DNA from 2 places in the Pseudomonas sp. PGPR40 genome. Region 2 is predicted to be linked to the other one. Evidence: predicted binding sites of a transcription regulator. Region 2 holds the regulator's gene; the other holds the start of a gene.
The links. Region 2 encodes sigma-54, which starts transcription at its own class of promoters, with help from an activator protein. Its sites were predicted from a motif close to ANTGGCATNNANNTTGCTNT; they were not measured.
Positions count from the first base shown of each region.

Region 1 (15,008 bases), on a different contig from region 2:
CGGCGTAATCGCCAACATCTGCGCGACTTTCGGATCTGACGGCGTGCCGCCAGGGATCTGATAACCCTTCACATCCCAGCGCTGCACAGCGACCGGATGAGCGACAATCCACGCCCGCGCCTTGGCCATCAGCTCATCGCGATCGGCTGCCAACTCGTCGATCAATCGCGCCTGCAACGCCTGTTGCGGACGGATTTTCTTGCCTTCAAGCAGATACGGCAGGGCTTTTTCAATGCCCAGCATGCGGACCATCCGCACTACCCCGCCGCCGCCCGGCAACAGGCCGAGAGTGACTTCCGGCAGGCCAAGCAGCACCGACGGATTGTCCAGCGCCAGGCGGTGATGGCAGGCCAGGCAGATTTCCCAACCGCCGCCGAGTGCCGCGCCATTAATGGCGGCGACCACCGGTTTGCCGAGAGTCTCCAGGGTGCGCAGTTGGCCCTTGAGTGTCAGCACCATGTCGTAAAAGGCTTTGGCTTCGGGTTCGCCGACCTTGATCAGTTCATTGAGGTCGCCGCCGGCGAAGAAGGTCTTCTTGGCCGAGGTGATGATCACGCCGGCAATGGCGTCCTTGTCGGCGACCAGTCGGGCGACGCAGGTGGCCATGGCGTCGCGGTAGACCGCGTTCATGGTGTTGGCACTCTGGCCCGGCATGTCGATGGTCAGGACGACGATCTGGTCCTGACCCTTTTCGTAACGGATGGCTTGGGTCATGGCAATTTTCCTTGCGTCGGATTTTCTTAAAGTCAGGCTCAGAGGCGTTCGATGATGGTGGCAATGCCCATGCCGCCGCCGACACACAATGTCGCCAGGCCATAGCGCAGGCGCCGGGCTTCCAGTTCATCGAGCAGCGTGCCGAGAATCGCGCAGCCAGTGGCGCCGAGCGGGTGACCCATGGCGATGGAACCGCCGTTGACGTTGACCTTATCGGGGTCTATGGCCATGTCCTTGATGAACTTGAGCACGACCGAGGCGAACGCTTCGTTGACTTCAAACAGATCGATGTCTTCAACCCGCAGCCCGGCCTTGGCCAGCGCCTTGCGGGTGGCCGGCGCGGGGCCGGTGAGCATGATGGTCGGGTCGGTGCTGGTGACCGCCGTGGCGACGATTCGCGCTCGCGGCTGCAAGCCCAGCGCCCGCCCCTTCGCTTCGGAGCCGATCAGCATCAGCGCCGCACCATCGACGATCCCGGAACTGTTGCCCGGCGTGTGCACGTGGTTGATCCGCTCGACTTGGCTGTAAACCCGTAAGGCCGTGGCGTCGAAGCCCATTTGCCCGATCATTTCGAAACTCGGCTTGAGTTTTCCCAGGCCTTCTATCGTCGATTCGGCGCGAATGAACTCATCGTGATCGAGCAGGATGATGCCGTTCTGGTCCTGCACCGGCACCAGCGACTTGTTGAACGAACCATTCGCCCGTGCCCGCGCCGCCTTCTGCTGGGAGTGCAACGCGAAGGCATCGACGTCCTGACGGCTGAAGCCTTCAATCGTGGCAATCAGGTCGGCACCCACGCCTTGGGGCGTGAAGTGGTTGTGAAAATTGGTTTCCGGGTCCAGTGCCCAAGCGCCGCCGTCGCTGCCCATGGGCACGCGGGACATCGACTCGACACCACCGACCACCACCAGGTCTTCGAACCCGGAACGTATTTTCATCGCCCCGAGGTTCACCGCTTCCAGCCCCGACGCGCAAAAGCGATTGAGCTGCATGCCGGCCACGCTGACGTCCCAATCGGCCACTTGCGTGGCGGTCTTGGCGATGTCCGAACCCTGATCGCCGATGGGCGTCACGCAACCGAGCACCACATCATCGACCTGACTGGTGTCCAGGGACGTACGCTGCTGCAGCGCCGTCAGCAGCCCGGCCACCAGGTTCACTGGCTTGACGCTGTGCAAGGCGCCATTGGCCTTACCTTTGCCACGGGGCGTGCGTAACGCGTCGAATATCAAAGCTTGGGTCATGACGTCCTCGAACCTGATGGTGATGAAGATCAAAAGATCGCAGCCTTCGGCAGCTCTCCTGCAGGAGTCCGTGTGACCCTGATCTTTATGCACTCACCTTATGCCGAGCAGCCATGGATTCAATGACCACAGTGCTCATTGGCGTTGACGGTCACGCTCAGACGAACGGTAGTCTGCTATCAGATAAATCGATTCACGTCACCAAGCTGTCTAGCCAACGGGCGCCCAAGAAGCTGGCCATAAGCCTCATGCCTTTTTAGAAGCAATAAGCGGATAACACATACGAAATGGATCTAAGCCAACCGTGACGCGGGCCCTAAGGTAAACCTTGTACGAAGTTGTCGTCGGGTTTTGCCGAGGCACTCGTTCTACAAGGAAGTGCAACGCTCTGTCGTCATGGAGATAGGCAGGCAGGCATCAGGAAATAACAAAAAAGGCGGTCAAGCCATGTTCAAGCATTCGAAAGTTCGTCAAGCCGGGCTCATTCTATTCGCCACTACACTGTTGTTGATTTTGCCGAACCTGACCAAGGTGATTGGCTGATCGAGCTTCAGGGTTTTCATTACGCCTGATAAAAATGTGATTTGCTCGCTACCCGGGTCAGCGTGGCTGTGCCAACCTTTGCGGCACTTCCACGACATGGACGGCGATCACTTGAAAGCACTCATTCTGTTTTGGGCCTTGCTGCTCAGCACGCCTCTGTCTGCCGCACAGCTGAATCTTGAGCTGGGCGCGAGCCCTCGCACCTGGCAGACCGAGCAATTGCTCAAGCATCCTCAGGTTCAGACCATCACCATCACTGACGATGTTTCCTATAAACGGGACATGAACTATCGCGCCGTGCCGTTGGCGGCGTTGTTGACGGGCATCAAGCCCGACGATCATCTGCAAGCCGTTGCCCTAGATGGTTTTGCCGCCGAACTGGCTGCCGCGCCGCTGCTCAATACCCAAGGCGCGCGGGCCTGGCTGGCGATTGAAGACCCGGCCCAGCCGTGGCCGCCGCTGTCAGAGGGCAAGCACAGTGCGGGGCCGTTTTATCTGGTCTGGACCGATCCGCAGGCAGGCAACATCAGCCCTGAGCAATGGCCGTTCGAAGTGGCCAGCATCAAGCGCATGGCCCCGGTGGCCGAGCGCTTCCCTGCCCTGCTGCCCGATCCTGCGCTGAAGGCGGACGATCCGGTGAACAAGGGCTTTGCGCTGTTTCAGAAGAACTGCCTGGCGTGCCATCGACTCAATGGGGCGGGAGATGCGCAGTTCGGGCCGGATCTGAATATTCCGTTCAACCCGACCGAGTATTTCGGCGCGGATTTCCTCAAGCGCTACATTCGTGATCCGCAGAGCTTGCGCCAGTGGCCGCAGGCGAAGATGCCGGCGTTCGCAACGACGGTGTTGCCGGAGGGGGATCTGGAGTTGTTGGTAGGGTATTTGAAGCATATGGCGGGACGCAAAGTGAAGCCATAGTCAGTGATCGTTCCCACGCGCAGCAAAGGAATGCAGCCCGTGACTCTCTGCGTCACATCCAAAGCCGAACGCGGAGCGTCCGTGGAGCGTCCGTGGAGCGTCCGTGGAGCGTCCGTGGAGCGTCCGTGGAGGCATTCCCACGCAGAGCGTGGGAACGATCGGTGGTAGGTTACTGCTGTTGGACGGAGATCATCGGCGCTGGCGTCGGCGCAACAAACACCTTCGCATGCATCTGCTCGCCCCCGCCGCCACGGCGCATGCCGCGCACCGGGCAGGCGTCGAGATAATCCAGGCCCACGGCCAGTTTCAGGTGACGCTCCGGGCGGGCCAGTTCGTTGGTTACGTCGAAGCTGTACCAGGCGCCATCCAGCCAGGCTTCAGCCCAGGCATGACTGGCCAGGTGTTCGCTGTTCTCGCTGTACAAATATCCCGACACATAACGCGAGGGAATGCCCAGGCTGCGGGCGCAGGCGAGGAACGCATGGGTGTGGTCCTGGCAGACCCCGGAACGCCCGGCGAAGGCTTGAGCGGCGCTGGTGTCCACTTCGGTGGCGCCCGGTGTGTAGGTCATGTGCTGGTTCAGGCCATGCATCAAATCGATCAGTGCCGTGCGATCCCGGCGTTGTTTGCACGACTTCTGAGCAAACGCGCGCAGGGCTTCGTCGGCTTCGGTCAGGCGCGTGAAGCGCAGGAACGGCAGCGCCGACTGGCTTTCATGCTCGGCTTCGCGCAGTTCGTCGATGTCCACCTGCCCTCGGGCGCCGATAATGATTGCCTCGTGGGGTTCGTCCAGGGTCAGCACATGCAGAATGTTGCCGAACGGATCGAGCTGCGCACGCACCGGGCGTGGCAGATCGAGCTGCCAGCTGAGCACGTGTTGGCGCTCGCTGTCATGGGGGGTCAGTCGCAGGTACTGGATGCTCGCCCGCACCTGATCTTCGTAGTGATAGGTGGTCTCGTGGCTAATGGAAAGTCTCATGCAGCCTCCAGGTAGGAACTGTGTATGGCGTTGCCCAACTGGCGCACCAGCGGGATGAACTCGGTCAGCCAGGCATGCAGGCCTTCGTCGAGAATTTCGTTGATACCGGTGTAGCGCAGGCGTGCGTCCATTTCCGCGGCCAGGCGTTGCGCGGGACGGCCGTTGGCCCCCGGCAATTGGGCGAGGATCTGGTCGATTTCTTCGGTGCAGGCCCGCAGGGATCGCGGCACGTCGGCGCGCAGCAGCAACAACTCGGCCACATGCCGGGCGCCAGGGGCGTCGCGGTAGATCTCGGTGTAGGCCTCGAACGACGATAAGGCTCGCAGCAAGGCGCTCCACTGGTAATACGCGTGGGCCGTGCCGTCGCTGACTGCTTCGGCCTGATCGCCGGCCATTTCGTAACGGGCGTCGAGCAGGCGCAAAGTGTTGTCAGCCCTTTCGATAAAGGTACCCAGACGAATGAAGCGGAACGCGTCGTTACGCATGATCGTGCCGTAGGACGCGCCGCGGAACAGGTGGGAACGTTCCTTGATCCACTCACAGAAACGGCTCATGCCGTAGCGACTCAAGCCCTGCTCGGCAATCCCGCGAATTTCCAGCCAGGTAGCGTTGATGTTTTCCCACATATCGGCGGTGATTCGCCCACGCACCGCATGGGCGCTGACTCGCGCGGCACCGAGGCAGCTGTAGATGCTCGCCGGATTGGCCGCATCCAAAGCGAAGAAATGCAGCAGCCGTTCGGCATGCAGATCGCCGTGGCGCTCCAGGTAATCGTCGAGGGTGCCGGTGATCAGCAACGGCATGGCGAGTTCGTGCAAGCCATCGCCACGACCGTCCTGGGGCATGAGTGACAGCGAATAACTGATGTCGAGCATCCGTGCGAGGTTTTCCGCCCGCTCCAGGTAACGCGACATCCAATACAGATCCGAGGCAGTTCTACTTAACATGGCAGGCTTCCTTCAATCCTCGACCACCCAAGTGTCCTTGGTTCCGCCGCCCTGGGAGGAATTGACCACCAGGGAGCCTTCACGCAAGGCGACACGGGTCAAACCGCCGGGCACAACCCGGGTTTCGCGGCCAGACAATACAAACGGGCGCAGGTCGATATGGCGTGGAGCGATGCCGTTTTCGACAAAGGTCGGACAGGTTGACAAAGACAACGTCGGTTGGGCGATGTACGCGTGGGGCTTGGCTTTGATCCGCTCGCGGAACGATTCGATTTCCGCCGCCGTCGCCGCCGGCCCCACCAGCATTCCGTAACCGCCGGAACCCTGGGTTTCCTTGACCACCAGTTCTGGAAGATTGGCCAGCACGTGGGACAGTTCCGAGGGATTACGACACTGCCATGTCGGCACGTTCTTCAGGATCGGCTCTTCATCCAGGTAGAAACGAATCATGTCCGTGACGAAGGGGTACACCGACTTGTCGTCCGCGACCCCGGTGCCGATGGCATTCGCCAGCACCACGTTGCCGGAGCGGTAGGACGACAGCAGCCCTGGTACGCCGAGCATCGAATCCGGATTGAATGCCAGCGGATCGAGGAAGGCATCGTCGAGGCGCCGGTAGATCACGTCGACGGCTTTCGGCCCGTCCGTGGTGCGCATGAACACCTTGTCATCGCGCACGAACAGGTCCGCGCCTTCCACCAGTTCAACGCCCATTTCCCGGGCCAGAAACGCATGCTCGAAAAACGCGCTGTTGAAGCGCCCCGGCGTCAGCACCACCACACTCGGGTTGTCGAGCGGACTGGAGCTTTTCAAGGTGTCGAGCAACAGATTCGGATAGTGGTCGATCGGTGCGATGCGCTGAGCCGAGAACAACTCGGGGAACAGGCGCATCATCATTTTGCGATCCTCGAGCATGTAGCTCACGCCGCTGGGTGTACGCAGGTTGTCTTCGAGCACGTAATACGTACCGTCGCCATCACGCACCAGGTCGACGCCGGAAATGTGCGAATAGATATCGCGGTGCAGATCCAGCCCTTGCATCGCCAACTGGTATTGCTCGTTGGCCAGCACTTGCTCGGCCGGGATGATGCCGGCCTTGATGATGCGCTGCTCGTGATAGAGGTCTGCAAGGAACATGTTCAATGCCTTGACCCGTTGAATACAGCCGCGCTCGACGACCCGCCATTCACTGGCGGGAATACTGCGGGGAATGGTGTCGAAGGGAATCAGGCGCTCTGTCCCCTGCTCATCTCCGTAGAGCGTGAAGGTAATCCCGGCACGATGAAATAACAGATCGGCCTCGCGTCGCCGTTGTGCCAAAAGCTCGTCAGGCGTTTCGGCCAGCCAACGGGCAAACTCCCGATAATGCGGGCGGACCTGGCCGCCGGCATCGTACATCTCATCAAAATAGGTGCGGATCATGCCGTACTCCTTGTCACCCGGACATCCAGGCCTTCGCAAGGCCCGTGCCATCGGCATAAACGCTTTGATATCAATCAGTTGGATATAGGCGCTGGACGTACCGCACCAATCCTGTGCGGTAAATACCCCAACCTGATCGCCCCCGCTTCATGGCGAAGCAATGCTGTCGCCTAGTAGCAGCATAGCCTGTAGGAGCCGGCTTGCTGGCGAAGGGTCCCTAAGTCATGTGTTGCTCTCGGCGCCGCTTTCGCTGGCAAGCCAGCTCCTACCGGTCCGTATTCAATTTCACATCTTCACAAACGAAAACGGCCAACCCAAAGGTCAGCCGTTATTGAGTATTGTCGCCGTTCATAAGGTTATGCGAGTAACCCTCGTACCTCCTGCTTGACGCCCCATCCTTCGATGATGCCGCCCAAAGGCTCGACCACCGCCTCGAAGTCCTGCTCAAAGTCGCCAATCCCGTCGTAGGTGGCGTACATCACTTTGCTCAGTTCCAGATGCCATGCGCCGTCGTCGCGCACGCTGATCTGGGCATTCAAGGATTCACCACAGAAATGACCTGCCGCCCTGCGCGCCCGCTCCTCGTCCGGGAAAATGGCGTAGAACTCGATGGGATGGAATCGTGAAAAGTCGAAACCGCCTTCTTTCATGCGGCGCAGCACGCTGCTGCTGATGTCTTCTTGATAGGCTGTGCTCATGAAACGTCCCCCTCAGACTGATGGATAGACTTTCCGTATTCCCTGCACTTTCAACCGATTGGTGAGAGCGATACGGCAACAGAGGTTGCCGACGGGAAGCAAGCATGTAGCTGACAAGACCAGACCTTAGCGAGTCATTCGCTGATCTCGCTTGCAGAGTAGCCTCTAGATAGAGCTGCTGCCAAGGCCTGGGTGTGAATGTGACGAGAGGTGTATCAGACTGGAGTAATACTGATGATTTCAATGCTGTTCTGGGATTTCAGACTTTTGACGGTCGGATCATCGGTACGCCCCTCCAGATCATTGAGATCCAGTTCGGCAGCGACCGGCAGGCGCCGGGCGCGAATGAGTTTGGCGGCTTGCTCGCTGTTCGGGCATTCCTCGGACTCGAAGAGTTCGTCCACTGTTTCACCGTGATCATCCACGAAAGTGATTTTCCACTTTTGCATCGGTGCCTCCTCGATAAAACCCATGGATGGGCTTACAAGTATCTGGACTTTTGCCCTGAGTGATCGTTCAAACGGATTACCGCGCGCTGGCATGAAAAAACACAGAAACCTGTGTAGGAGCGAAGCTTGCTCGCGAAAGCGGTGTATTAGTCAATTCACATGTCGACTGATACACCGCTTTCGCGAGCAAGCTTCGCTCCTACAGGGGTTATGCGTTCATTTTAGTAGGATGCAGTCAGATCCGCACATTGCCTCGCGGCCCGGCGATGGCCCAGATGATCAGACCCAGGACCGGCAGCAGGAGGATCAATAGCACCCAGATGATTTTCATCCCGGTCTCGGCGCCACTTTTAAGCACATTGATGATGGCCCAGATATCCAGGGCAAGAACAATCAGGCCAACCAGGCTGTTGAACGTGGAACCCATGGTGACGCTCCCGAAGAGTGGTATGCACTCTTAGGATAGTCGGGCCTTGCAAGGATTCATTTTTATTACCGTCAGACGTGGATTGCCACTTTCAGGGCTTCCAGGGAGGGCGCGGCGGCGATGCCGACTTCCGCGCACAACTCCAGCACCCGTGGCACGTCATTACCGTACACCAGCACTACTTGCAGTTCGTCGTCGAGCAACTGGCTGAAGTTCATCAGTGTGTAACCGCCATTGTCCTTGTTCATGCTGCTCATCTGCACTTGGATGCGGTTAAGCGCCGTCAGGGCTTCGGTTTTGGCCAGCTGCTTGGGTTTGATGTTGAAATCGACACCAGGACCGAACGAAGCGACGATCTGCGCAAACAGGTCCATGTAGGTGTCGGCCTGGAACAGTACGGTTTCCGGCAAGCTGCCGACGACCACCCACTCGCCCAACGGGATCGGGAAGGTGTCGTCGTAGTTGATGTCCGGATTGGCCGCCAGAAAAGCCTCTGGATCGGCGTAGGCCTGAGCCGCTTCGTCAGCGACTTTCAGGATTTCGTCCTCGCTCATGCACCCGGAGCTGATTTTGCTGATGAGTTCGACGAGTGCGGCTTTCATTAGGTGGATCCTGTAGCGAGGGAGATTTGAGGGCGCAAAGGATAGCGCATTACATACAGATTTGAGATCAGGCCAGGATTTTCTGCAGCTGAGCGGTGGTGTCCGCCGCGCCCATGGTTTTGGCCGCGTCCAGCGCGGATACACCGTTGGCATCCTTGGCTTTCGGATCGGCGCCTTTGCTGATCAGGTAGTCGATGATTTCGACACGGTTGAACATCGCCGCCATCATCAGCGCAGTGCGACCGTCGAAGGACGAACCTTCCACTTGCGCGCCCCCCTCAACCAACGCCTTGACCACCGCCAGATCACCCTTGAACGCCGCGCCGGCAATCGGGCTCTGGCCGTTGTCGTTGCGGATTTCAGGATCGGCCTTGTGCTCAAGCAGGACTTTTACCGTCTCGACATGGCCGTGATACGCCGCGAGCATCAACAAGGTATCGCCCTTGTGGTTGCGCAGGTTCGGCGGCAGGCCCTTGGTCAGCAACGCAGCCATCATGGCCGCATCGCCCTCGCGCGCTTTGTTGAACACCTGTTCGGCAAATTCAGAAGCCTCTTCGGGGGTCATCTGGCGGCTTTTGTCTGACATTGGGGACTCCACATTCGGTCAATCGGAAAGCCGATAGTTTCCCGAGCAGTCCTGCACCTGTCACTTGTTTTTTCTCATGGAGGGCCATAGCCAGATTCAATAGCGGTGCTTGCCGCCGTGAATATCCGCCAGCACCTGCTCGGTGACTTGCACGTAAGTCTGGGTCCCTGGTAACCAGGCGTAGATCGGGTCATCGCCGGTTTTGTTCGGGTCGAAAGCTTCGTCCTTGAGTCGGGTCTTCTGGTATTTGAAGGTTCCGGTGGTCTCCATTTTCACCTTTACCCGCAGAAAAAGTGGCACCGCATAGGCAGGCATTTGCTGCCTGGCGAACGCCAGTAATTCGCTGAAATCCAGGGTCGCCAGGGATTCAGCCGGCGTGATTGCCGCCATCCCGGCACGTCCATTGGTGTTGTGGATTTCCACGCCATAGGCCACGGCTTCGGCGATCTGCGGGTGTTGCAGAAGGATGTTCTCGACCTCGGTGGTCGAGACATTTTCGCCCTTCCAGCGGTAGGTATCGCCCAAGCGATCGACGAATTGCGCGTGGCCAAAACCGATGTTGCGCAGCAAGTCGCCGGTATTGAAGTAACGGTCACCCTTCTTGAATACGTTGTGGAGCACGACTTTTGCGGTCTTTTGCGGATCGGTATAGCCGTCCAGCGGCGCCTTGTCGTCGATCCTCGCCAACAGCAAACCCTGCTCGCCTTTGGCCACTTTGCGCATGAAGCCCTTGGCATCACGGGTGGGGGCGCCGCTGTCGTGGTCGTACGCCACCAGTTCCCAGGACATCAGGGAAAAACCGATGGTGTTGTCAAAATTGAGGATGTTGGTGAAGCCGATATTGCCATCGCTGGCGGCGTACAGCTCGCAGATATGGTCAACGGCAAAACGCGTCTTGAACTCGCTCCACGCGCCAGGACGCAGACCATTGCCGATCATCTTTGTCACGTTGTGTCGACTGTCGTCCGGGCTGCGCGGTTGATCCACCAGGTAGCGGCACAATTCGCCGACGTAACCGAGGGTGGTCGCCCGGTACTTGCGCACGTCGCTCCAGAACTGGCTGGCGCTGAACTTGCGGCGGATGGCAAACCCCGACGCCCCGCTGATTGCCGAGCCCCAGCACACGCAGAGGCCGGTGGCGTGGTACAGCGGCAAGGTGCAATAGATGACGTCCTGCGGCTGCATGTCCAGGGCAATCCGCCCGAAACTGGCGGAGCTGCGCATCCAGCGGCCGTGCTTGAACACCCCGGCCTTGGGCAACCCGGTGGTGCCCGAGGTGTAAATATAGAAACAAGGATCGTCGAGAAAAACCTGCTGGCTGCTGACAGGATTATCGCCGCACGCTTCGGCGCTGACCGTCATCAGGTTAATGAAACCATCGGGCGAATTGCCCGGATGGCGACAAGTGTCTTGATCGGCGACAAACCAGGTGCGCGCCGTATCGATAGACACCCGCTCGCGGACCGCATTAAAGGCTGGAACCAGCTCTTCTCCCACCACGATCGCTACAGCCGCCACCAGATTCAAACTGTGAGCCAGGGTGTCGCGGGTCTGGGAGGTATTGAGCAAGGCGCTGATTGCGCCGACCTTGGCCACTGCCAATATCGTCACCAACAGTTCCACGCGGTTCTCGATAAAGATCGCCACCACATCGCCCTTGCCGATGCCTTGGGCGATCAGGTGATGGGCGATGCGGTTGGCCCATTGGTTGACCTGTGCATAAGTGAGTGCTACCTCGCCTTGCAGCAAGGCTGGGCCATCCGGATTGCGCAATGTCGCCTGCTCGAAGCTCCAGCCGAGGCCACATGGCTGGGTTGGGTCCTTGACGTTGGCGGCTTTCATGCCCTTCACCACGCGGGGAATGGCTTTGGCAATGGAAGGCAGTTTGCGGAGCATCATGCCCCAGGTAATCGTGTCGTTCAGCGTCCGGCTCATGGTTGCTCCCGTTCGATCTTTTTATTGTCGGGTGGCGTTGATTGAGGCCGAAAATACGTCAGCGGTTCTTGAGCTGTACACGCGGTTTTTGCAATGTTTTGTATCCGCGACTGGAGCGTTCGAACCGGAGATCGAAAAGCGGAACCCTGGCGTTGTGATTGGTTCCATCGAATCGATGCCGACCACGCAAAATGCAGGATGCACGATGGCCATTCATGCAGATTGCACGAAAGCATAAAGGTACTTAATTTATAACTTATTGATTTATATGTATTTTTAAAGAATCAGGTGCTGGCACAATCACTGCAACTACCTCTCCATGTTGCCCTTCAAGCACACAACGGAGCTGATAGACATGAACCTGATCCAGGAAAAATTTTCGTCGCTATTCTCCAACTTCGAAGTGACCACCCAGCCACGGCCTGACGGCGGCATTCTGCTGACCCTGCGCAGCACGGACGGCAAAGTCTTCAAACGTTCGATTTCCTATCAGCAATTGCATGCCGGCGATCAGCTGTCGTGGGCGATCAGCGCGATTCGCCGTGACGTTGCCGAACAGGCCAGCGAACTGCCGCAGATCTCCATGCTGCAAAGCCAGCAACGGTTCGCCTTGCCGACTTATCACTCGATGTAAGTCGTTACAACGCAATCCCTGTAGGAGCCGAGCTTGCTCGCGAAGGCGGTGTACCAGGCGACATTAATGTTGACTGACCCGCCGCCTTCGCGAACAAGCTCGGCTCCTACAGGTTATGTGTGGTTACAGGGCATCCGCGCAAAGCTGTCGACGGTCACATGCCCTGCCCGTTCCGCGCCCTCACGGGCGGCCGTGCGTGCCGCGTCCAGTTGATCGGTATCGACTCAGTCCTCGAGACGCGGGAAGCGGCTGGCAATGTCATCGCCGGTGAAATTGGCTGCCCAGCCTTCCGGATTGTTGAACAGGCGGATTGCGACGAAATGCGGGTTTTCACCCATGTCGAACCAATGCTTTGTGCCGGCTGGCACTGAGATCAGATCGTTTTTCTCGCAGAGCACGGCGTAGACATAATCGCCGATGTGCAAGGTGAACAAGCCACGGCCGGCGACGAAAAATCGTACTTCGTCTTCACCATGGCAGTGCTCATCAAGGAACTTGGCACGCCACTCGGCTTTTTGCGGGTGATCGCTGTTCAAGCTGATCACATCCACAGTGACGTAACCGCGCTCGGTCATCAGCTTATCGATTTGCTCCTGATACGCGGCGATTACTTCTTCCTGGCTGGCGCCCGGCTGGATTTTCGCCGCGGCTTGCCAACGGTCAAAGCGCACGCCCTGTTCGGCCAGGGTCGAGGCGATGTCTTCGAGGTGGGTCAATACCTTGTTCGGCAGGTCAGGGCTGCTGACGTGGTAAACGGACAGGCTGCTCATCAGGGCAACTCCTTAACGGTTCATGCTTTATGATTCGGGCAAGGCTCATGGCCTCTGTCCTCTTGCATACGCGTGGCAATGATAACGGCAGCGGCGAAGGCTGCGAGACTGGCAATACTAAAGGTCCATGTGGCACCGAGGGCATTCCAGCTATAGCCGGAATACAGCGCGCCCAGTGCACCGCCAGTGCCGGCCAGCGCGGCATACAACGCTTGGCCCTGCCCTTGCTGACGCGCACCGAAGCTACGTTGCACGAAGTGGATGGCAGCCGCATGAAAGCTGCCGAAGGTGGCGGCGTGCAGCACTTGTGCGAACAGCAGCACCCAGAGGAATTCGGCAAACGAACCGAGCAACAACCAACGCAAAGCCGCCAGCAGGAAACTCGCCAGCAGCACCCGGCGCACCGAGAAACGCGCAAGGATTTTGCTCATGACCAGAAACACCAGGACTTCGGCGACCACGCCGACCGCCCAGAGCATGCCGATCAGCCCGCGACTGTAACCGAGTCGCTCAAGGTGCAGGGTCAGAAAGGTGTAATACGGCCCGTGACTCATCTGCATCAGCGCCACGCAACCGTAGAACGCCAATACCCCGGGGTTGCGCAATTGCTGAAGGAATCCCTCCCCCGCCAACCGTTCACTCTGAATCGGTTGCGCGTTAGGCACCCATAAACTGCTGACAACGATCCCGGCCATGATCAGCACCAACGCCAGCGGATAGATGTCGAGGCTGAGCCATTCGAACAATCTGCCGAGCGCGACCACGGTGATGATGAAACCGATGGAACCCCACAGGCGAATCTGGCTGTAGCGAGACGTTTGGCCGTTCAAATGCGCCAGGGTGATGACTTCGAACTGCGGCAACACTGCATGCCAGAAGAACGCGTGCAAGGCCATGACCATCGCCAGCCACGCGTAGCTTTTGCTGACGAAAATCAGTGAGAAAGTCAGTAGCGTACAGACCGCGCCGAATCGCACGATAGCCAGCCGTCGCCCGGTATAGTCACCGAGCCAGCCCCAGATGTTCGGCGCCACGCAGCGCATCAGCATCGGGATCGCCACCAGTTCGCCAATGCGCGCACTGGAAAAGCCCAGATGATCGAAGTACAGCGCCAGAAACGGCGCTGTCGAACCGAGCAAGGCGAAATAGAACAGATAGAAACTGGAGAGCCGCCAGTACGGGAGCGCCGCCACGGTCGTCAAACCGCAGCGGCTGTGAAGTCAGCCATTAAAGCTGACCCAGAACCGGAGTGCTCACACGCACATCGACATTCTGCCCACGGTGACGCAGCAGGTGATCCATCAACACGATGGCCATCATCGCTTCGGCAATCGGCGTGGCGCGGATACCGACGCACGGGTCGTGACGGCCCTTGGTGACGACCTCAACCGGGTTGCCATGGATGTCGATGGAACGGCCCGGCGTGGTGATGCTCGAGGTTGGCTTGAGTGCCAGGTGTGCAACGATCGGCTGACCGGACGAGATGCCACCCAGAATGCCGCCGGCGTTGTTGCTGAGGAAACCTTCCGGGGTCATTTCATCACGGTGTTCGGTGCCACGCTGGGCGATGCTGGCAAAACCGGCACCGATTTCCACGCCTTTGACCGCGTTGATGCTCATCAGCGCGTGGGCCAGTTCTGCATCGAGGCGGTCGAAGATCGGCTCGCCAAGGCCCGGCATCACGCCTTCGGCGACCACGGTAATCTTCGCGCCGACCGAATCCTGGTCGCGACGCAACTGGTCCATATAGGCTTCCAGCTCCGGCACTTTGTCCGGGTCGGGGCTGAAGAAGGCGTTTTCTTCCACCGAATCCCAGGTCTTGAACGGAATTTCGATCGGGCCGAGCTGGCTCATGTAGCCGCGAATGACGATGCCCTGAGTGGCCAGGTACTTTTTCGCAATCGCCCCTGCCGCCACGCGCATGGCGGTTTCACGGGCCGAACTGCGACCGCCGCCGCGGTAATCGCGCTCGCCATATTTGTGGTGGTAGGTGTAGTCGGCGTGGGCCGGGCGGAACAGATCCTTGATCGCCGAATAGTCCTTGGACTTCTGGTCGGTGTTGCGGATCAACAGGCCGATGGCGCAACCGGTGGTGCGACCTTCGAACACACCGCTGAGGATTTCGACTTCGTCGGCTTCC
Region 1 covers NZ_JAKLSP010000029.1:47,121-62,128, forward strand. Annotated here, with positions in the region: gene MEB48_RS22730 (3-hydroxyacyl-CoA dehydrogenase NAD-binding domain-containing protein) at 1-714, opposite strand, end outside; gene MEB48_RS22735 (acetyl-CoA C-acetyltransferase) at 753-1,958, opposite strand; gene MEB48_RS22740 (c-type cytochrome) at 2,598-3,419, shown strand; gene MEB48_RS22745 (transglutaminase family protein) at 3,589-4,398, opposite strand; gene MEB48_RS22750 (alpha-E domain-containing protein) at 4,395-5,345, opposite strand; gene MEB48_RS22755 (circularly permuted type 2 ATP-grasp protein) at 5,358-6,767, opposite strand; gene MEB48_RS22760 (ribonuclease E inhibitor RraB) at 7,124-7,465, opposite strand; gene MEB48_RS22765 (hypothetical protein) at 7,681-7,914, opposite strand; gene MEB48_RS22770 (PLDc N-terminal domain-containing protein) at 8,150-8,341, opposite strand; gene MEB48_RS22775 (hypothetical protein) at 8,413-8,943, opposite strand; gene MEB48_RS22780 (ankyrin repeat domain-containing protein) at 9,011-9,529, opposite strand; gene MEB48_RS22785 (long-chain-acyl-CoA synthetase) at 9,626-11,464, opposite strand; gene MEB48_RS22790 (DUF3509 domain-containing protein) at 11,820-12,098, shown strand; partial or broken gene MEB48_RS29475 (acireductone synthase) at 12,212-12,310, opposite strand; gene MEB48_RS22795 (1,2-dihydroxy-3-keto-5-methylthiopentene dioxygenase) at 12,323-12,868, opposite strand; gene MEB48_RS22800 (MFS transporter) at 12,889-14,061, opposite strand; gene aroC (chorismate synthase) at 14,096-15,008, opposite strand, start outside.
Region 1: the regulator sigma-54 is predicted to act here: its motif matches at 6,800-6,819, upstream of MEB48_RS22755 (circularly permuted type 2 ATP-grasp protein).

Region 2 (15,008 bases):
AGGATGGCGACCCACTTATGGGCAGCAGCGATGAGTTGCTGCTGTGTCGAGGCTGGCCGCTGCCGGGTTATCCCGGTCTGCAATGGGGTCAGTCGTCGATGCACAAGCTGCTGCGGCGCTGGAAACGCCATCGCCCGGACGTGTTGTACATCGCCACCGAAGGACCGCTGGGGTTGTCAGCGTTGCGCGCGGCACGGCGCTTGGGGATTTCGGTGGTCAGCGGCTTTCACACCAATTTTCAGCAGTATTCCAGCCAATACGGCCTCGGGCTGCTGACGCGCTTGCTGACTCACTACCTGCGCTGGTTTCACAATCGCTCGACCCTGACCCTGGTGCCCAGCGCCAGCCAGCGACTGGAACTGGAACGCCGCAGTTTCGAGCGCCTGGCGCTGCTCTCTCGAGGCGTCGACAGCCAGTTGTTTCATCCGGCCAAACGGCTGAAGCCGCTGCGCGAGCAATGGGGACTGGCCGAGGATGATATTGCCTTCATCCACGTAGGACGCCTGGCCCAGGAGAAGAATCTTGGCTTGCTCAAGCGCAGTTTCGACACGCTGAAAACGAGTTATCCACAACGAAAAATGAAATTGATTGTGGTCGGTGACGGTCCGCAACGATCGATGCTGGAGAAGGAATTGCCCGAGGCGATTTTCTGCGGCGCACAACGCGGAGAAGCCTTGGCCAGTCACTATGCGTCGGGGGATGTGTTTCTGTTTCCAAGCCTGACCGAAACCTTCGGCAACGTGGTGCTTGAGGCATTAGCCTCGGGACTGGGGGTGGTGGCGTACGATCAGGCTGCGGCGGCCCAGCATATTCGCCATGGCTACAACGGCGTACTGGCCATGCCCGGGGATGAAGAGGCGTTCTGCGATGCGGCACGTTGGCTGCTGGAGGAGCGCGAAACCTTGCGCTGCGTGCGCCTTAATGCGCGCCAGCATGCGAGTCGTCAGGGTTGGGCGGCGATTATCAAGCAGTTCGAGGGGCAGTTGCGCGGGGCTTGTTTGCAGGGGCAATCCCTGCCTGATGCAGCATTGCTGCCTTGAAAAGCTTCGCGGGCAGGGTTTGTGTCGTTCGCAATATTGCAAGCGACGCTAACCTGTAATGGTATGTCAGGCGACATAAATTGACCGTACCGCGGTCTTCGCGGGCAAGCCTCGGTCCTACACGGTCGCTTTACTCTTGCTCTTGCCTTGATTCTCATTATCATCTAATAATAAATCTCATTACCGAATGAGCCCGGATCATGAGTTCTGCCTTGCACGAGCAGCCTTACCTCGAAAGCTGGCGCTGGATGAGTCGCCAGATCCGTTGCGCCATGGACCCTGACGAGCCGCGCCTGATTGAGCATTATCTGGCCGAAGGCCGATATCTGGCGTGTTGCACGACCACTTCTCCCTGGACCATCGCCGAAACCTCTTTGCGCTTATTGCTCGACACCGCCGCCGACATCGCGCTGCCCTGGCACTGGCGCAGCCTGTGTCTCGACCAGGCCTGGCGGCCGTTGCGCGATCTCGAACGACAATCACTCTGCGGCTGCCGCCTCAAGCGCTGGCAAAGCTATGCCTGGCAACTGGCGACCTGCGAGTTGCAACCTTCGATTCCTCTCATAGAACTGGTGCAAGGATCTCCTGATGAATAACACACGTATCGAACGCGACAGCATGGGCGAATTACAGGTCCCGATTGATGCTTTGTATGGCGCACAGACCCAGCGCGCGGTGGATAACTTCCCGATCAGCGGCAAACCGATGCCCGTGCAGTTCATCCGCGCGCTGATTCTGGCCAAGGCCGCAGCCGCCCGAGCCAACGTCGAGCTCAAACAAATCAGCGAGTCCCAGGGCAAAGCCATCGTCGACGCGGCTCAAGGCCTGCTCGAAGGTGACTTCATGCAGCACTTCCCGGTGGATATCTTCCAAACCGGTTCCGGCACCAGTTCCAACATGAACGCCAACGAAGTGATCGCCACCTTGGCCAGCCGTTTGCTGGGCAAGCCGGTGAACCCCAACGATCACGTCAATTGCGGGCAAAGCAGCAACGACATCATTCCGACCACCATTCATGTCAGCGCCGCATTGAGCTTGCATGAGCAGTTGTTGCCGGCGCTGGTGCATCTGGTGCAGGTGATCGAACACAAGGCCGAGCAAGTTCATCCGTTCGTCAAAACCGGGCGCACCCATTTGATGGACGCCATGCCCGTGCGCATGAGTCAGGTGCTCAATGGTTGGGCGCAACAACTCAAGGCCAATATTGATCACCTGCAGGATCTGTTGCCAAGCCTGCAATCCCTGGCCCAGGGCGGCACGGCAGTAGGTACTGGAATCAATGCCCATCCGGAGTTTGCGGCGCGTTTCAGCCAGCAACTCAGCCAACTGACTCAGGTGCGGTTCACGCCGGGTAAAGACCTGTTTGCGCTGATCGGCTCGCAGGACACGGCGGTCAGCGTTTCAGGGCAGCTCAAGGCCACGGCGGTGTCCTTGATGAAAATCGCCAATGACCTGCGCTGGATGAATTCCGGCCCGTTGGCCGGGCTCGGTGAAATCGAGCTCGAAGCCTTGCAGCCGGGCTCGTCGATCATGCCCGGCAAAGTCAATCCGGTGATCCCGGAAGCCACCGCGATGGTCGCCGCTCAAGTGATCGGCAATGACACGGTGATCACCGTCGCCGGGCAGTCGGGCAATTTCGAGCTGAACGTCATGCTGCCGATCATTGCCCAGAACCTGCTGAGCAGTATCGAATTGCTGGCCAACGTCAGTCGTCTGCTGGGCGACAAGGCCATCGCCAGCTTCAAGGTCAACGAGGCCCGCCTCAAGGAAGCGCTGTCGCGCAATCCGATTCTGGTCACCGCACTCAACCCGATCATTGGTTACCAAAAAGCCGCTGAAATCGCCAAGAAGGCTTATCAGCAGGGCCGGCCGGTGATCGATGTCGCCCTGGAGCACACCGACCTGACGCGCAGCCAACTGGAAGAATTGCTCAACCCAGAGAAGCTCACCGCAGGCGGCGTGTAAGCACTGCTACCGCTTTGGAGGCTCACCATGGAGCACTGGAAACGCACGATCGAAAGAGCCAACCGCTGTTTCATGCTGGGCGAGCTGATTGATGCCCGCGAGGCTTATTTGCAGGCATTGGCCTTGGCCCAGGTGTTGTTCGAGCGCTGGGCGGATGCCGACGAAGCGGTGGCGGCCTGCGTGATTTCCCACCACAACCTCGCGGACCTGCACTTGCGTCTGAATCAGCCGGAGGAGAGCGCCGAGTACCTGTGTGCGATCCATCAACGACTGTTGCAGACCATGCAGGACCCGCGACTGGCGCCGGCTTTGCGTGAAGCCGCGTTACGCCAGAGCAGCAAAACCTATGTCGAACTGCTGAATTTCATCAGCGATCACGGCGAGTATCCGCGCACCCATCGTTTGTTGCACACCGACACCGCTTCGCCCTCGCATCAGCCTGCGCCCTTACAACATGGAGTTCATTGAAATGGCTTTTACCCTGCCCGCCTTGCCGTACGCCTACGACGCCCTGGAACCGCACATCGATGCGCAGACCATGGAAATCCACTACACCAAACACCACCAGGCTTACATCAACAATCTCAACGCTGCAGTCGAAGGCACTGAGTTTGCTGAATGGCCGGTGGAAAAGCTGGTGGCGGCTGTCCTGCAATTGCCGGAAAAACTCCGCGCGGCGGTGATCAATCAGGGCGGTGGGCATGCCAACCATTCGTTGTTCTGGGAAGTCATGGCGCCCAACGGCGGTGGCCAGCCTGAAGGTGCGCTGGCCAAGGCTATCGATGAGCAACTGGGTGGTCTCGACCACTTCAAGGAGGCCTTCACCAAAGCAGCGTTGACCCGTTTCGGCAGTGGTTGGGCCTGGTTGAGTGTGACGCCGCAAAAGACCTTGATCGTTGAAAACAGCGGCAATCAGGACAGCCCATTGATGAACGGCAATACGCCGATCCTCGGCCTGGACGTCTGGGAACACGCTTATTACCTGCGCTATCAGAACCGCCGTCCGGAATACATCAATGCGTTCTACAACGTGATCAATTGGCCCGAAGTTGCTGCGCGTTATCAGGCAGCGCTGGTTTAAGTCTCTAAAACAATCCAGGGCTGACTATGGGCACTGAAACACTGGCGGTCGGAAGCGGGCGAATGTTTCGTTACGCACTGGGATCGCTGTTACTGCTGGCGGGCATGACGTTATTGGCTGCTCAAGGGCTGAGCTGGCTGGACCTCGAACCGAAACTGCAGCGTGCCCTGCAAGGCGGGGCGATTTGCGCCTTGGGCACGGCTTTGGGCGCGGTGCCGGTGCTGGTGCTGGTGATTCGGCAGATGCCTCAGGTAGTCAGCGACATATTGCTCGGTTTCGGGGCCGGGGTAATGCTCGCGGCGACGGCGTTTTCGCTGATCGTGCCGGGCATTGCCGCAGCCGAAAATCTCGGTCTGACGCCTTGGGCGGCCAGCGGCCTGATCAGCTTCGGCATCATGCTGGGGGCATTCGGGCTGTTTCTGGTGGATCGCAAGGTGTCCGGCGCTACGCCTGAAATGTTCGCGGGGACACTGGAGCGATCGGTGATTGCACCGCGAATCTGGTTGTTTGTGTTTGCCATCATCGCGCATAACATTCCCGAAGGCATGGCGGTCGGCGTCTCGGCCGGTGGTGGCATGCCTGATGCCGACAGCCTGGCCATGGGCATCGCTTTGCAAGATGTGCCGGAAGGGCTGGTGATTGCGTTGGTGTTGGCCGGAGCAGGGATGTCGCGGGTCAAGGCATTCCTGATCGGAGCAACGTCAGGTTTGGTCGAGCCGGTCTTTGCGTTGTTGTGCGCCTGGTTGGTGAGCCTGGCCGAACTGCTGTTACCTTTGGGGCTGGCGCTGGCGGCCGGTGCGATGTTGCTGGTGGTGACTCACGAAGTGATTCCCGAGTCGCGCCGCCGTGGTCACGACAAACTGGCCAGCCTGGGACTGCTGATTGGATTTTGTTTGATGATGGTGATGGATACGGCGTTGGCCTGAAAAAAGATCAAAAGATCGCAGCCTCGTTTCACTCGACAGCTCCTACTGCATGCCGATCCTTGTAGGAGCTGTCGAGTGAAACGAGGCTGCTTTTATTCGCCTTCGTCGAAGAAGTTGTTGATCAACTTCACCAGTGCGTCCAGCGCTTCCTGTTCCTGCTCACCTTCGGTACTCAGGTGGATTTTGGTGCCCTTGCCAGCGGCCAGCATCATCATGGCCATGATGCTTTTGCCGTCCACCACGGATTCTGGCGTACGTCCTACCCTGATCTGGCAGGGATACTGACCCGCCACTCCAACGAATTTTGCCGACGCGCGAGCATGCAGGCCCAGCTTGTTGATGATTTCGATTTCCAGAGCAGGCATCGCGATGTGAATCCTTTAGCTGAGGTCGCGGTGGCGAACCTGGACGTTCTTCAGGGTTTTTTGCAGGACCTGACCCAGACGTTCGGTCAGGTAGACAGAGCGGTGATGCCCGCCGGTGCAGCCAATGGCAATGGTGACATAGGCGCGGTTGCTGGCGGCAAAACGGGGCAACCACTTGAGCAGGTAGGAGGAAATGTCCTGGAACATCTCTTCGACGTCCGGCTGTGCCGCCAGGTACTCGGCCACCGGTTGATCGAGCCCGGATTGTGCCCGCAGCTCCGGTTTCCAGTAAGGGTTGGGCAGGCAGCGCACGTCGAACACCAGATCGGCGTCCACCGGCATCCCACGCTTGAACCCGAAAGATTCCACCAGGAACGCAGTACCGGGCTCCGGCTGATTCAGCAGGCGTAGCTTGATGGTATCGCGTAGCTGATACAGGTTCAGATTGGTGGTATTGACCTTGAGGTCGGCCAGATCGGCAATAGGCCCCAGCAGTTTGGTTTCGTCCTGTATCGCCTCCGCCAGCGAGCGATTGGCGCTGCTCAGCGGGTGACGACGGCGCGTTTCCGAAAAGCGTTTGAGCAAGGTCTCTTCGTCGGCATCCAGGTACAGCACATCGCACTGGATATGTCGGCCGCGGACTTCTTCCAGCAGCTCGGGAAACCGTGACAGGTGGCTCGGCAAATTGCGTGCATCGATGGACACGGCCACCAGCGGTTGTGCCAGTTCGGTGTGAATCAGCGCGCGTTCGGCCAGTTCCGGCAGCAAGCCGGCAGGCAGGTTGTCGATGCAGTAATAGCCGTTGTCCTCGAGCACGTCGAGGGCGGTGCTTTTACCTGAGCCGGAGCGGCCGCTGACGATGATCAGGCGCATGATTAGTGACCGCTCTGCTCGTCCAGGACAACCTGATACAAGGCTTCGTTGCTCGGGGCGCTGCGCAGTTTTTCACGCACATCCTTGCGATCCAGCATGCTGGCGATCTGACGGAGCAATTCCAGGTGTGCATCGGTGGCGGCTTCCGGGACCAGCAGCACGAACAGCAGGTCAACCGGGGCGCCATCAATGGCGTCGAAATCGATAGGGGCTTCCAGGTGCAGCAGCGCACTGATTGGCGAGGTGCAGCCTTTGAGCCGGCAATGGGGGATGGCGATGCCGTTGCCGAAACCGGTAGAACCGAGTTTCTCACGGGCAATCAGAGCCTCGAAGACGTCCTGCATTTCCAGATCCGGCACTTCGCGGTGGATAAGGTTGGCAATTTGCTCGAGGGCTTTCTTTTTACTGCCGCCCGGCGCGTTCACTTGGGAACGGCCGGGGGTCAGGATGGTTTCTAGTCGGATCATGGGTTGGGAGTGTTAACGACCGGTCGCGCCCTGGAGGAGGCTCTGGGTCTTTTCCTTATGCTTTTTGAGTTGGCGATCCAGCTTGTCGGTCAGCAGGTCGATGGCGGCATACATGTCCGTATGCTCGGCATTGGCGACCACTTCTCCGCCGGGAATATGCAGCGTGGCTTCGATCTTCTGCAGCAGCTTCTCGACGTTCATCGTGACTTGCACGTTGGTGATCCTGTCGAAATGCCTCTCCAATCGGTCGAGTTTTTCGCCGATATAGGTGCGCAGGGGTTCGGTCACTTCCAGTTGGTGTCCACTGATGTTGACTTGCATACAGCTTCTCCTTCGTTGCCAGTGCATAAAGCGGCAGGCAGAAATGCCTGCCACTGGAACGCTGTGGCGAGCCCGGCGGCTACATCAACCGCTTCCGTTCGCTGGAAGGCGCGATCCCCAAAGATTCGCGGTACTTGGCGACGGTACGACGGGCTACCTGAATGCCTTGTGCCTCCAGTAAACCAGCGATCTTGCTGTCACTCAACGGCTTTTTCTGATTTTCCGCGGCAACCAGTTTTTTGATGATCGCGCGGATCGCCGTGGACGAGCATTCACCGCCTTCGGAGGTACTGACGTGGCTGGAAAAAAAGTATTTCAGTTCATAGATGCCCCGTGGGGTATGCATGAACTTTTGCGTGGTCACCCGTGAAATCGTCGATTCGTGCATGCCCACCGCTTCGGCGATGTCGTGCAGTACCAGCGGTTTCATGGCTTCGTCGCCGTATTCAAGAAAGCCGCGCTGATGCTCGACAATCTGGGTGGCCACTTTCATCAGGGTTTCGTTGCGGCTTTGCAGGCTCTTGATGAACCAGCGAGCTTCCTGCAGCTGATTGCGCATGAAGGTGTTATCAGCGCTGGTATCGGCACGGCGTACGAAACCGGCGTATTGGGCGTTGACCCGCAGGCGTGGCACCGACTCCTGGTTCAATTCCACCAGCCAGCGCTCGTTGTCCTTGCGCACGATCACGTCGGGAACCACGTATTCGGCTTCGGTAGACTCGATCTGTGAGCCCGGGCGCGGGTTGAGGCTCTGGACCAGTTCGATGACCTGGCGCAGTTCATCTTCCTTGAGCTTCATGCGGCGCATCAGCTGGCTGTAGTCGCGGCTGCCGAGCAGGTCGATGTAGTCGGTGACCAGGCGCTTGGCCTCGGCCAGCCAAGGGGTCTTGGCGGACAGTTGGCGCAGTTGCAGCAGCAGGCATTCCCCGAGGTTACGGGCGCCGATGCCGGCGGGTTCGAATTGCTGGATGCGGTGCAGGACGGCTTCGATTTCGTCCAGTTCGATGTCCAGTTCCGGGTCGAACGCATCGAGGATTTCCTCGAGGGTTTCGTCCAGGTAGCCCTGATTATTGATGCAGTCGATCAGGGTCACAGCGATCAGGCGATCGGTGTCAGACATCGGTGCCAGGTTCAGTTGCCAGAGCAAATGGCTTTGCAGGCTTTCACCGGCCGACGTACGGGTGGTGAAATCCCACTCGTCGTCATCGTTGCTCGGCAGGCTGCTGGCGCTAGTCTGGTAGACGTCTTCCCAGGCCGTATCGACGGGCAATTCGTTGGGAATGCGCTCGTTCCAGTCACCTTCCTCGAGGTTATCCACCGTCGGGGCGGTTTCCTGATAGGAGGGTTCCTGAATGTCGGCGTTGGGTTTTTGGTCGGCGCTATCGGCCAAGGGGTCGGCGTTATCGAAGTCGTCGCCTTCTTCCTGGCGTTCGAGCATCGGATTGGACTCCAGGGCCTCCTGGATTTCCTGTTGCAGGTCCAGGGTCGACAATTGGAGCAGGCGGATGGCCTGTTGCAGCTGCGGTGTCATCGTCAGCTGCTGGCCCATTCTCAAGACTAGCGATGGTTTCATGGCAGGGGCTTAACACCTTAATTCGCCGGCGCACATGCGCCATCCACTACAGGGCGCCGAAGCGCCAAACATAAGCAAATTATATGCCCGAAACTGAAGTGTTTGCCTAGAGCGCTGTAACAATAAAAAGTTATTGATTTTTTATTGAAACAAGCGCTTTGGCACCTGGCCAGGCACCTCAGGCGCTTACAGCCGGAACTCATGGCCCAGATACACTTCCTTGACCAGTTCGTTGGCCAGGATGGTGGCGGAGTCACCTTCGGCGATCAACTGTCCGTCGTTGACGATGTAGGCCGTTTCGCAGATATCCAGGGTCTCGCGGACGTTGTGGTCCGTGATCAGCACGCCAATGCCTTTGGCCTTGAGGTGATGGATGATCTGCTTGATATCGCCCACCGAAATCGGATCTACGCCGGCGAAGGGTTCATCGAGGAGGATGAATTTCGGGTTGGTAGCCAGGGCCCGGGCGATTTCCACACGGCGGCGTTCACCACCGGACAGGCTCATGCCAAGGTTGTCTCGGATGTGGTGGATGTGGAATTCCTGCAGCAGGCTTTCCAGCTCTTGGCGACGACCGGCCTTGTCGAGTTCCTTGCGGGTTTCGAGGATGGCCATGATGTTGTCGGCCACCGACAGTTTGCGGAAGATCGACGCTTCTTGCGGAAGATAGCCGATACCCGCCTTCGCACGACCGTGCATCGGCTGGTGGCTGACGTCCAGGTCATCGATCAGTACGCGGCCCTGATCGGCCTGTACCAAACCGACAATCATGTAGAAACAGGTAGTTTTACCCGCACCGTTAGGGCCAAGCAAGCCGACGATCTGACCGCTGTCGATGGACAGGCTGACGTCGCGCACGACCTGGCGGCTCTTGTAGCTCTTGGCCAGATGCTGAGCTTTCAGAGTTGCCATTACTGGGCCTTTTGCTCGTCGGTTTTCTTCTTCGGCTGGATCACCATGTCGATGCGAGGACGCGCCTCGGTGACCTTGTTACCCGTGGCGCGACCGGCGCTCGCAAGCTTTTTGACCGTGTCGTAGACGATTTTCTCGCCTTGGGTGACGTTGTTGTCTTTGTCGATGACTTTGGCGCGATCGATCAGAACGACACGGTTTTGCGAGGCGTGGTACTGGATAGTGACGCCATAGCCCTGAACCGGCTTGGTATCGCCTGCCGTTTGCAGTTGCTCGAAATAGGCAAGGTTGCCCACCGAAGTCACCACGTCGATGTCGCCGGCCGGAGTGCGGGTGATGGTCACGGTGTTGCCGGTGACCTTCATCGAGCCCTGGGTGATGATCACGTCACCTTTATAAGTGGCCACGCCATTCTTGTCGTCCAGTTGGGCATCGTCGGCCTGGATGCGGATAGGCTGCTCTTGATCATTCGGCAGAGCCCAGGCGCTCACGCTTCCCAGTGCTGCGCCCAGACTGAGCAAAATAGGGAGAGTTTTAACGAGCCTCATACTGTCCTCTTACGTTCGATAGCAGGTGTATCCTGCTTTCTTTCAAGTACGCTTTCATTCCGTTGCCAGTCGATACACCGCCAGCGCCGTCGATTCTAACGGGTTGATCGGTCTGCGCATATTGCTGCTGCGGGAACACGGTCATGCGAGTGGTGGTAATCAGGGTCTTGCGGTTTTTCTCATCGAAACGCGTGATTCGTACCGAATCGATCAGTTCGACCTGAGTGCCGTCCGGATTGACTTCGCCGCGCTCGCTCTGGACGTGCCAGGGGAATTCGGTGCCACGGAACATGTTCAGGTCAGGATTGGTCAGCAATGTCACTTCGGTCGCTTTCAGGTGTTCGACCTTGTCCGACGTCATCTCGTATTGCAGTTTGCCGTCGGGCAGGTATTGCACGCTGTGGGCGTTGACGGCGTAATAGTCGATCGCGCTTTCATCGACCTTCACCACCGGCTTGTCGAGGAAGCGTTCCGGGCTGATGTTCCAATAGCCGACCGCTGCAAAAATCGCCGCGATGCAACCGAACACCAGGATATTGCGAATCTTTTTGCTCAGCATGATGGGCTCACAGGTACGCGGCATTGGCCGCATCGAGGCGGCCCTGGGCGCGCAGGATCAACTCGCAGAATTCGCGAGCGGCACCCTCGCCACCGCGGGCCTGGGTGATGCCATGGGCGTGTTCGCGCACGAAACTGGCGGCGCTGGCTACCGCCATGCCAAGGCCGACGCGGCGAATCACCGGCAGGTCTGGCAAGTCGTCGCCGAGGTAAGCCACTTGTTCATAACTCAGGTTGAGTTGGGCAAGAAGCCCGTCTAGGACTACCAGTTTGTCTTCTCGGCCCTGGAACAGATGTGGAATGCCGAGGTTCTTCGCGCGCCGTTCGACCACCGGCGTTTTGCGGCCGCTGATGATCGCGGTTTGCACACCGGCAGCCATCAACATCTTGATGCCCTGGCCATCGAGGGTGTTGAACGTCTTGAATTCGCTACCGTCTTCGAGGAAGTACAAGCGCCCGTCGGTCAGTACGCCGTCGACGTCGAATACCGCCAGTTTGATCTGTTTGCCACGTTGCAGCAGGTCCGTGCTCATTTAGATTACTCCCGCACGCAGCAAGTCGTGCATATTCAAGGCGCCGACCGGGCGGTCTTCGCTGTCGACCACTACCAGTGCATTGATCTTGTGGTCTTCCATGATTTTGAGCGCCTCGGCGGCGAGCATCTCGGCGCGGGCGGTCTTGCCATGGGCGGTCATCACTTCGTCAATGGTCGTGCTGTGAATATCAATGGTGCGGTCCAGAGTGCGTCGCAAGTCGCCGTCGGTGAAGATCCCGGCGAGTTTCCCATCTGCGCTCAGCACGACGGTCATGCCCAACCCCTTGCGGGTCATTTCCATCAAGGCATCCTTGAGCAGCGTGCCGCACGTTACTTGCGGCAATTCGGTGCCGGCATGCATGACGTTTTCCACTTTCAGTAGCAAGCGGCGGCCAAGGGCACCCCCGGGGTGGGAAAAAGCGAAATCTTCAGCGGTAAAGCCACGCGCTTCAAGCAAGGCAACGGCGAGAGCGTCACCCATGACCAGCGCAGCGGTGGTCGACGAAGTAGGTGCCAGATTCAGCGGGCAGGCTTCGTGTTCGACGCTTACATTGAGGTTGACTTCCGCAGCCTTGGCCAGCGGCGACTCGGGGTTGCCGGTCAGGCTGATCATTTGAATGCCCTGGCGCTTTATCAGCGGTAGCAAGGTGACGATTTCGTTGGTGGACCCGGAGTTCGAGAGCGCCAGAATGATGTCATCACGGGTGATCATGCCCATGTCGCCATGGCTGGCCTCGGCCGGGTGCACGAAAAAAGCCGTGGTGCCGGTGCTGGCCAGGGTGGCGGCAATCTTGCTGCCGATATGCCCCGATTTGCCCATGCCGACCACGACCACGCGGCCTTTGCTGGCCAGAATCATCTCGCAAGCACGTACGAAATCTGCATCGATATGGGGCAGCAAGCCTTGTACGGCTTCCAGTTCGAGGCGGATGGTACGTTGTGCTGATTGAATCAGGTCGCTGGATTGGTTCATGTCGGAAATCGAATAGCCTGATGAAAAGGCGGCGATTATAACGGTAATGATCAAAACCCTCACGCAAGTTCGTCGCGGTTTGTCATTCCTTGTTACTGAATCTCTCTAAATAGATGATTTGCGGCGGTCCTGTTGCTGAACATGCCCGGCTTGGGCCTTGGGCGCTTGAGCGTTGCAGTGATATAGTTCGCCGCCAGTTCGGCCTGCCCGGGGAGGTATGTGCTTTCGCCAGAAAGCCAGGCGTCCGAGTGAGAGGCTGCATCGCAAGGAGTTTAGATGAGCGCCGATAACGCCTACGCGGTCGAGCTGAAGGGACTGACCTTCAAGCGCGGTACGCGCAGCATTTTCAATAACGTCGATATTCGCATCCCGCGCGGCAAGGTCACCGGCATCATGGGGCCTTCCGGGTGTGGCAAGACCACGCTGTTGCGGCTGATAGGCGCACAATTGCGCCCCACCAGCGGCGAAGTCTGGGTCAACGGCCAGAACCTGCCAACGTTGTCGCGCAGCGATCTGTTCGATGCGCGCAAGCACATGGGCGTGTTGTTTCAGAGCGGCGCGCTGTTTACCGATCTTGATGTGTTCGAGAACGTTGCCTTTCCGCTGCGTGTCCATACCGGGCTGCCGGAAGAAATGATCCGCGACATTGTCCTGCTCAAGTTGCAGGCTGTGGGCCTGCGTGGTGCCATCGACCTGATGCCTGACGAATTGTCCGGCGGCATGAAGCGTCGTGTCGCGCTGGCCCGGGCAATTGCGCTCGATCCGCGAATCCTCATGTATGACGAGCCCTTTGTCGGGCAGGATCCGATCGCCATGGGCGTGCTGGTACGCCTGATCCGCCTGCTCAACGATGCGCTGGGCATCACCAGCATCGTGGTTTCCCACGATCTGGCCGAGACCGCGAGCATCGCCGACCACCTCATTGTTGTAGGTGACGGGCAAGTGTTGGGCCAGGGCGCGCCCAAGGATTTGATGAAATCGGACGAGCCACGTATTCGTCAATTCCTGACGGGCGAACCCGATGGTCCGGTCGCCTATCATTTTCCAGCGACGGATTACCGCGCAGATCTTCTGGGGAAGCGCTGATGCGCAAGATTTCACTGATAGAAAGAGTGCGCCGCTTCGGCTACGCCGGCATCGATGTGCTGGCGGTATTCGGGCGTTCGGCGTTGTTCCTGTTTCATGCCTTGCTCGGTCGTGGCGGCATCGGCGGCGGTTTTGGCTTGCTGGTCAAGCAACTGCATTCGGTGGGCGTGATGTCCCTGGTGATCATTGTCGTCTCCGGGATATTCATCGGCATGGTGCTGGCGCTGCAGGGCTTCAACATTCTGTCCAGCTACGGTTCGGAGCAGGCCGTCGGGCAGATGGTTGCGCTGACGCTGTTGCGTGAACTGGGCCCGGTGGTCACGGCCTTGCTGTTCGCCGGGCGCGCAGGTTCCGCCCTGACCGCCGAAATCGGCAACATGAAATCCACCGAGCAATTGTCCAGTCTGGAGATGATCGGGGTCGACCCGCTCAAGTACATCATTGCCCCGCGCCTGTGGGCCGGCTTCATTTCCCTTCCTGTGCTGGCGATGATCTTCAGTGTGGTGGGTATCTGGGGCGGTTCGTGGGTGGCCGTCGACTGGCTGGGTGTCTATGAAGGCTCCTACTGGTCGAACATGCAAAACAGCGTGACGTTTGTCGATGATGTGCTCAATGGCATTATCAAAAGCATGGTTTTTGCCTTTGTCGTGACCTGGATCGCCGTATTCCAAGGCTATGACTGCGACCCCACTTCCGAGGGGATCAGTCGTGCCACTACCAAGACCGTGGTGTACGCCTCTTTGGCTGTACTCGGCCTGGACTTTATTCTGACCGCCTTGATGTTTGGAGATTTCTGATGCAAAACCGCACCCTGGAAATCGGTGTCGGCCTTTTCTTGCTGGCTGGCATCCTGGCTTTGCTGTTGCTTGCGTTGCGGGTCAGTGGCCTGTCCCCGAGCGCCACCACCGATACTTATAAACTTTATGCGTATTTCGACAATATCGCCGGTTTGACGGTCAGAGCTAAAGTGACCATGGCCGGTGTGACCATCGGCAAGGTCACAGCGATCGATCTGGACCGCGACAGCTTCACCGGCCGGGTGACCATGCAACTGGAAAAGCGCGTGGATAACCTGCCGACTGATTCCACTGCATCTATCCTGACCGCTGGCCTGTTGGGCGAGAAGTACATCGGTGTGAGCGTCGGTGGGGAAGAAACCCTGCTCAAGGAGGGTGGAACCATCCACGACACGCAGTCGTCGCTGGTGCTCGAGGACCTGATCGGTAAATTCCTGCTCAATACCGTTAGTAAAGACGCCAAATGAGGAGCTTTTGAATGATCTCTATATTGCGACGTGGCCTGTTGGTAATACTCGCGGCCTTGCCGTTGATGGCTAACGCCGTAGCGGCGCCTTCCGCGCACGAACTGGTACAGGACACCACCACCCGGTTGCTCGCGGATCTTGCCGCGAACAAGGAAAAGTACAAGCAGGACCCGCAGGGCTTTTACACGGCGCTGAATACCATCGTAGGGCCTGTGGTGGATGCCGAGGGTATTTCCAGGAGCATCATGACGGTCAAGTATTCACGCAAGGCCACGCCCGAGCAGATGCAGAAGTTTGTCGAGAACTTCAAAAAAGGCCTGTTCCAGTTCTATGGCAATGCCCTGCTGGAGTACGACAACGAAAGCATCACCGTTGACCCTGCCAAGGATGAATCGGGAGACCGTACCAGCGTTGGCATGACGGTCAAAAGCAGCAGTGGCGCGATCTATCCTGTTTCTTACACGCTCGAAAAGATCAATGGCGAGTGGAAGCTGCGCAACGTGATCATCAATGGCATCAAT
Region 2 covers NZ_JAKLSP010000014.1:49,543-64,550, reverse strand. Annotated here, with positions in the region: gene MEB48_RS13870 (glycosyltransferase family 4 protein) at 1-1,040, shown strand, start outside; gene MEB48_RS13865 (FagA protein) at 1,241-1,636, shown strand; gene MEB48_RS13860 (class II fumarate hydratase) at 1,629-3,005, shown strand; gene MEB48_RS13855 (hypothetical protein) at 3,033-3,473, shown strand; gene MEB48_RS13850 (superoxide dismutase) at 3,475-4,086, shown strand; gene MEB48_RS13845 (ZIP family metal transporter) at 4,113-5,012, shown strand; gene MEB48_RS13840 (HPr family phosphocarrier protein) at 5,105-5,377, opposite strand; gene rapZ (RNase adapter RapZ) at 5,393-6,250, opposite strand; gene ptsN (PTS IIA-like nitrogen regulatory protein PtsN) at 6,253-6,717, opposite strand; gene hpf (ribosome hibernation-promoting factor, HPF/YfiA family) at 6,730-7,038, opposite strand; gene MEB48_RS13820 (RNA polymerase factor sigma-54) at 7,118-8,611, opposite strand; gene lptB (LPS export ABC transporter ATP-binding protein) at 8,798-9,523, opposite strand; gene lptA (lipopolysaccharide transport periplasmic protein LptA) at 9,523-10,071, opposite strand; gene lptC (LPS export ABC transporter periplasmic protein LptC) at 10,058-10,630, opposite strand; gene MEB48_RS13800 (KdsC family phosphatase) at 10,638-11,162, opposite strand; gene MEB48_RS13795 (KpsF/GutQ family sugar-phosphate isomerase) at 11,163-12,137, opposite strand; gene MEB48_RS13790 (ATP-binding cassette domain-containing protein) at 12,414-13,223, shown strand; gene mlaE (lipid asymmetry maintenance ABC transporter permease subunit MlaE) at 13,223-14,020, shown strand; gene mlaD (outer membrane lipid asymmetry maintenance protein MlaD) at 14,020-14,487, shown strand; gene MEB48_RS13775 (MlaC/ttg2D family ABC transporter substrate-binding protein) at 14,499-15,008, shown strand, end outside.